2 regions of the Cupriavidus sp. OTU4054 genome follow, and region 2 is predicted to be linked to the other one. Evidence: riboswitches for the same ligand, from Rfam matches in the RefSeq annotation. Region 2 holds a riboswitch; the other holds the start of a gene.
The links. Region 2 has a riboswitch for manganese ahead of AAHB16_RS18760 (manganese efflux pump MntP). Riboswitches for the same ligand answer to the same signal wherever they lie in the genome.
Positions count from the first base shown of each region.

Region 1 (3,408 bases), on a different contig from region 2:
TGATCGGGCGCGGGGAAGGAGACACATCATGGAAGGCTATATCCTCGACTGGTTCAACATGCTGCTGCGATGGGCGCACGTGATCACCGCGATCGCGTGGATCGGCTCGTCGTTCTATTTCGTCTGGCTCGACAACTCGCTGACGCGCCCCGACGATCCCGAACTCAAGGCCCGCGGCGTCGATGGCGAACTGTGGGCCGTGCACGGCGGCGGGTTCTACAACCCGCAGAAGTACCTGACCGCGCCAAAGCACCTGCCGCCGAACCTGCACTGGTTCTATTGGGAGTCCTACTCGACCTGGATGACCGGCTTCGCGCTGCTGGTGGTGCTGTATCTGTTCAACGCAAGCACGTTCCTGATCGACAAGAACGTCTGGGACATGTCGCCCGGCGCGGCGGTCGGCTTCGCGGTGTCCTATCTGCTGATCGGCTGGGTGGTCTACGACTGCATCTGCCGTGTCTTCGGCAAGAGCGACCGCATGGTCGGCATCATGGTGGCGGTCTACGTGGCGCTGGCCGCGTTCGTCGCGTGCCACGTGTTCTCGGGCCGCGCGGCGTTCCTGCTGACCGGCGCGATGATCGCGACGATCATGAGCGCGAACGTGCTGGTGTGGATCATCCCGGGGCAACGCAAGGTCGTGGCCGCGCTGAAGGCGGGGCAGCCCGTCGATCCGATCCACGGCAAGCGCGGCAAGCAGCGCAGCGTGCACAACACCTACTTCACGTTGCCCGTGCTGTTCGCGATGCTCTCGAACCACTACAGCATGACGTACGCGCACAAGTACAACTGGCTGGTGCTGATCCTGATCATGCTGGCGGGCGTACTGGTGCGGCAGTTCTTTATCCTCAAGCACAAGGGCAAGATCAATATCGCCTGGCCCGCCGCGGGCGTGGCGGTGCTCGGTGTGGTGGCGTTCATCATCGCGCCGCAGCCGCGTCCGGTCGTGGCGAGTGCCGGCGGCGCCGATGCTGCCGGGAATGCTGCCGCGAATGCCGTGAGCTTCCACAAGGTGCAGGAGATCATCAACGCGCGATGCGTGCAGTGCCACGCGGAGCAGCCGAAGATGATGCCGACCGCCGCCAAGGGCATCAAGCTCGATACGGTGGACGAAATCAAGGCGCACGCGCAGCTGATCTATCAGCAGGCGGTGCAGCAGAAGGCCATGCCGCTCGGCAACGTCACGCAGATCACGGACGACGAGCGCGCATTGCTGGGGCAATGGTTCGAGGGTGGGGCGGCGACCGCCAACTGACCCACTGAAACGGGCATCGGTGATCGACGGCCCGGCTCAAACCAGACCGTCGATGGTTTGAACGGGGCATCCGCCCCGTTTTTTTGCGTCTGCAGGGCTGGATCAGCCGCCGACGTTGAATAGCGCCAGCAGGCCCAGCACCAGGAAGATCGCCGCAGCGATCTTGTGTACCAGCGCGATCGGCATCTTGTTCGCGAACTTGTCGCCCAGCAGCACGGCGGGCGCGTTGGCGAGCATCATGCCGAACGTCGTGCCGGCCACGACCGCGATGACCTGCGTGGGAAAGCGCGCGGCGAGCGCAACGGTGGCGATCTGCGTCTTGTCGCCCATCTCCGCGAAGAAGAACGCGACGATCGTCGTGCCGAGAATGCCGATGGCGCCCTTGACCGGCTTCGCCTGCTCGGCGTCGTCGAGCTTGTCGGGGATCAGCATCCACCCGGCCATCGCGATAAAGCCGAGGCCGAGAATCCATCGCAGCAGATTGGCGCCGAGCACATGCGTGATCCAGCCGCCCAGCGCACCGGCAAAGCCGTGATTGACGAGCGTGGCGATCAGGATGCCAAGGATGATGGGAACAGGCTTGCGATACCGTGCGGCGAGCACGAGAGACAGCAGCTGGGTTTTGTCGCCCATTTCGGCGAGCGCCACGATACCCGTGGAGACGAGGAATGATTCCATCTTTTGTGTGGGAACAACCCGGGCCGCAATGCATCGCGAGATGCCAATGACACTCGCCTTTCCCGGCCCGGCCAGAAAGGAGAGGTCATCGGTCTCGCCAGGCCCCTGTACCGTGGTACATGACTGCGCACGCCATAACTGGAAACCCAGTCAAGTCTGTTGACGTACGCCCCCGTTCACGACATGGCATGGCATCGCATGGCATGGAACGAGGCGGCTACTCCCCAATGGAAGGCCGCATTATAACGGTGCGGCCTCGCGCCGTCCACCTTCAGGTCGGCACCGGTGCGTTCTCGCTGGTCTGGCGCCCGCGAAAATCGGTCCAGCACAGCGCCTTGAAGTCATAGAGCTTGCAGCGGCGGGCCGTGTCGAAATACCAGCGCCACGAGAAGTTCTCGACGATGATGCGGCCCGGCAGCGCGTGCTCGAGCAGCGCCTGCGCGCGTTTGAGCTGGTACAGCGGCACGCTCATGTCCACGTGGTGTGCCGTATGTTCCATGATGTGATGGAGCGCCGCGCCAATGCCATGGCGGAAGCGCAGATGCACGGTCGTCGAGACGAACGGCTGCGCCTTGGCCCACATCGCCTTGGTGTCGTACCAGGCCACGCTCGTATGCGTATGGTGAACGTAGAGCACGAAGCCGACCGTCAGGTTCCAGACGAGGAACGGCAGCACGAAGCCGGTGGCCACCAGCAGCGTCACGGACTGGTCCGTGGCGAGCGCCAGCGCGGCCAGCGTGCCGATCCACAGCGCGCCGAACGCGGCCACGAGCACGCAGTCCCACGTGAAGATGGCGCGGCGCGTGGCCATCTGCCGCTTGCTCGGGAAGAACATCTTGAACCACCAGATCTCCACGAGGTAGTAGAGCCCCGCGCCGAAGCCGTTGCGGTACACGCGCTCCAGCGCGCGGCGCCAGCGCGGCAACGCGCGGAATTCCTCGAGCGAGTAGGGCGCCCAGACGAAGTCGAAGCCCTTGAGGTTCGTGTAGCCGTGGTGCACGACGTTATGGCCCACTTCCCACAGGCTGTACGGTGTCAGCGAGGGCAGGAACGTCAGCCGGCCGATCCACTTGTTGAGGCCGCGGCGCGCGGTCAGGCTCTGGTGGCAGGCATCGTGGCCGATGATGAACAGCCGTGCGATCACGAGGCCGGCCAGCACGCCGATGCCGAGCTTGGCCCACCACGGCGTCACCAGCACGAGTGCGGCCATCACGGCCGCGAACAGCAGGTAGTCGAACGCGAACAGCATGAGCGCGCGCGGCGTGCTGCGCCGGCCCAGCGGAATCAGCCAGCCGCGGATGACCTTGCGGCCCGGCAGCGGTGCGTCGGCCGCGATGGGCTCGGGCAGTTCCGTGGAGGCGGACTGGCGTCCGGGCTGGGCGGCCCTGGAATGGTCGGGGCCGGGGGTGGCGAACGCACTGGCTTCGGTCAGTGCGTTGTCGGAGCGGGCAGGCATGCGGTTCTTCCGGTATCGGTCA
Region 1 covers NZ_JASATF010000036.1:1,953-5,360, reverse strand. Annotated here, with positions in the region: gene uraH (hydroxyisourate hydrolase) at 1-3, shown strand, start outside; gene AAHB16_RS29020 (urate hydroxylase PuuD) at 29-1,252, shown strand; gene AAHB16_RS29015 (TMEM165/GDT1 family protein) at 1,355-1,930, opposite strand; yybP-ykoY riboswitch at 1,958-2,168, opposite strand; gene AAHB16_RS29010 (fatty acid desaturase) at 2,202-3,386, opposite strand.
Region 1: linked by a shared signal. The riboswitch ahead of AAHB16_RS29015 (TMEM165/GDT1 family protein) and the one ahead of AAHB16_RS18760 (manganese efflux pump MntP) in region 2 are both predicted to bind manganese.

Region 2 (3,408 bases):
ATGTGATTGCGGCGCAGGGCACCGTGGCGCGCGAGGCACTGGACGACCTGCCCGCCGATGCGCTGGCGAACCTCGGCACGTTCGCGGCGCCATGTGGCGGCGGCGGCCTGCTCGCGGGCTGCGCGCTTGCGCTGGGCGGACGGCGCATGGACACGCAACTGGTCGCCGTGGAACCGCGAGACTTCGACGATACCGTGCGCTCCCTGCGTGGCGGCCAGCGCGCGCGCAACACGCCCGATGCGACGTCGATCTGCGATGCCCTGCAGGCCGTCTGCCCCGCGGAGCTGCCGTTTGCGATCAACCGCCACCGTCTCGACGCCGCCCTTGCCGTGTCGGACGACGAAGTAGCCGCCGCCATCCGCTTCGGCCTCGAGGAGCTACGCCTCCTGCTCGAGCCCGGCGGCGCCGTGGCGCTGGCCGCGTTGCTCGCGGGCCACCTGCGACCCGGCGGTCGCGACACACTCATCGTGCTGTCGGGCGGCAACATCGATCTGCCGATGCTGGCGTCGCTGATCTAGCGACATTGTTCCCAGCCCTCACAAGAGTTGTACGCCCGGAACCGTTCCGCTTTGGCTGCCGCTTTTCCATACTGGTCTCAACCCGCGGCATTCATGCCGCGATCGAGACAAGAAACAGGAGCTGGCATGTCAACCGATCGCTTTCCCCAAACTTCCCCGCTGCACGCATCACGGCGCCACTTTATCGGCGCGGCGGCGGCCGCTGTCGCAACGGCGTCCTTCAGTGGACTGGCCTTTGCCGGCGGCGATGCATCGATCACGCAGATCTCCAGTCAGGCGGGCAGCACCGCCATTCGCCCGCTGCGCGTGCACGTGCCGGAGGCACGCCTGACCGACCTGCGCCAGCGTATTCGCGCGACGCAGTGGCCCGAGCGCGAAACCGTTGCCGATGCCTCGCAGGGCGTGCAGCTCGCGACCATGCGCAAGCTCGCGCAATACTGGGCCTCGGGCTACGACTGGCGCAAGGTCGAGGCGCGTCTCAATGCCGTACCGCAGTTCGTGACCGAGATCGACGGGCTCGATATTCATTTCATCCACGTTCGCTCCAAGCATCCGAATGCGTTGCCCATCGTCATCACCCATGGCTGGCCTGGGTCGATCATCGAACAGTTGAAGATCATCGGTCCGCTGACGGACCCGACCGCGTATGGCGGGTCGGCGGCCGATGCGTTCGATGTGGTGATTCCCTCCCTGCCCGGCCACGGCTTCTCCGGCAAGCCCACCGCCACGGGCTGGGACCCCGCGCGCATTGCACGCGCGTGGATCACGCTGATGCAGCGGCTCGGCTACGCGCGTTACGTTGCGCAAGGTGGCGACTGGGGAAATGCCGTCACCGAGCAGATGGCGCTGATCGCGCCGCCGGCGTTGCTTGGCATTCATACGAACATGCCCGCCACGATTCCGGACGATATCGCCAGCGCATTGAAGGCCGGCGGCGATGCCCCCGCTGGCCTCGGTGACGACGAGCGGCATGCGTACGCGCAGCTCGACACGTTCTACAAGCACGGGCTCGGCTATGCGCTGGAGATGGCGAACCGCCCGCAGACGCTCTACGCGCTGGCCGATTCGCCGGTGGGCCTCGCGGCATGGATGCTCGACCACGACGCCGCGAGCCAGGCGCTGATCGCCCGTGTGTTCGATGGCCAGCAAGAGGGACTCACGCGCGATGACGTGCTCGACAACGTGACGCTGTATTGGCTGACGAACACCGCCGTCTCGTCGGCGCGCCTGTACTGGGAGAACAAGCTCAACTTCTTCGCGCCGAAGCATGTGGCCATTCCGGTCGCGGTGAGCGTGTTCCCCGATGAAATCTACGCGGCGCCGCGCAGCTGGGCCGAGCGTGCGTATCCGAAACTGATCCACTTCAACCGGCTGCCCAAGGGCGGGCACTTCGCGGCATGGGAGCAACCGCAGGCGTTCACGGCCGAGGTCCGCGCGAGCTTCCGGTCCCTGCGATGAGATCAGGCGATAAACCCTGAAGGTGGCAGGCCTCCCGGCATCGTGTTAGCATCGGCGTGTCTTAGGGGAGTAGCTTGCCTCCACATGCTGGAGGCGCCGGCGTCAACACACTTGGTCATCTGGCCATGGCGTCGGCGGCAGGCTTCTGCAAGGGAAGCCCGTTCTGCGAGACCTTTGACTTTTCGTTCACCAGCCGGGGCTGGCACTGAACGACAAAGTCATTGGTCCATCTGTTGCCGGCCCCCGTTTGTTATCCATGACACTGGTATCGATCATCCTGCTGGCATTCGCCATGGCCACGGACGCGTTTGCCGCGGCCATCGGGAAAGGGGCCGCGCTCTATCGGCCCAGACTGACGGAAGCCATCAAGACGGGCCTTATCTTCGGCGTTATCGAAGCGATCACACCCGCGGTGGGCTGGGCACTTGGCAGGGCGGCGTCGAGCTATATCACCGCGTGGGACCACTGGATTGCGTTCGGGCTCCTCACCGTGCTTGGCCTGCGCATGATCTTCAAGTTCTCGAGCGACCAAGCGCATGAGGACAAGCCGCAATCGCACTCGTTCTGGAATCTCGCGGTCACGGGTTTCGCCACCAGTATCGATGCGATGGCGGTCGGTGTGGGCCTTGCCTTCGTGAACGTCAACATCATGCTCGCCGCCGGTGCCATCGGCCTCGCCACCACGCTCATGGTCACGCTCGGCGTCATGATCGGACGCCTCGTCGGCCCCGCGCTGGGCCGCTGGAGCGAGGCCATCGGCGGCGTGATCCTGATCGGCATCGGCGTCATCATCGTTGTGGAGCATCTCCAGCTTCTGGGATGATGCGCGGCCGATCAGGCGACACCCGCCTTTATGGGCCCCGATATCAGCCGTCGATACCGACGATCACGCTCGATGCCTTGAACATGGCAGCCGCGGCCGAGCCGACGGCCAGGCCGAGGCGATCCACGCTGTTGTTGGTGATGATGGCCGACACCGCCAGGCCGTTGGAACCGGTGATGGTCACGTCGGCGTTGACCGCGCCCTTGGTCAGCGCGGTCACCTTGCCGTCCACGACATTGCGCGCCGATACCTTGCTGGCGTCGGCATCCACCATGACGATCACCGACGTCGCCTTCACCAGCGCGACGGCCCTGGCGCCGGCCTTCAGACCCAGACGGCTGGCGCTGTCGTGCGTGACGGTCGCGACGATTTGCGCGCCGCCGTCTGTCTCGATCGTGACTTCGTCGTTGACGGCGCCTGCGGTGACCTGGCCGACGATACCGGAGAACTGGTTGCGTGCGCTGGTTTTCATTTCAAGGTTCCTTGTTGACCACGACCCGTCCTGCTCGCAGGACTGCGCAGGGATGAGGTGCCGCGCTTACTTGCGCGCCTGGTAGAGCTTGTCGAACTCGCCGCCATCGTTGAAGTGGCGCGCCTGGGCCTGGGCCC
Region 2 covers NZ_JASATF010000015.1:149,148-152,555, forward strand. Annotated here, with positions in the region: gene AAHB16_RS18750 (threonine ammonia-lyase) at 1-518, shown strand, start outside; gene AAHB16_RS18755 (epoxide hydrolase family protein) at 645-1,976, shown strand; yybP-ykoY riboswitch at 2,029-2,180, shown strand; gene AAHB16_RS18760 (manganese efflux pump MntP) at 2,233-2,799, shown strand; gene AAHB16_RS18765 (TOBE domain-containing protein) at 2,843-3,271, opposite strand; gene AAHB16_RS18770 (sulfate ABC transporter substrate-binding protein) at 3,338-3,408, opposite strand, start outside.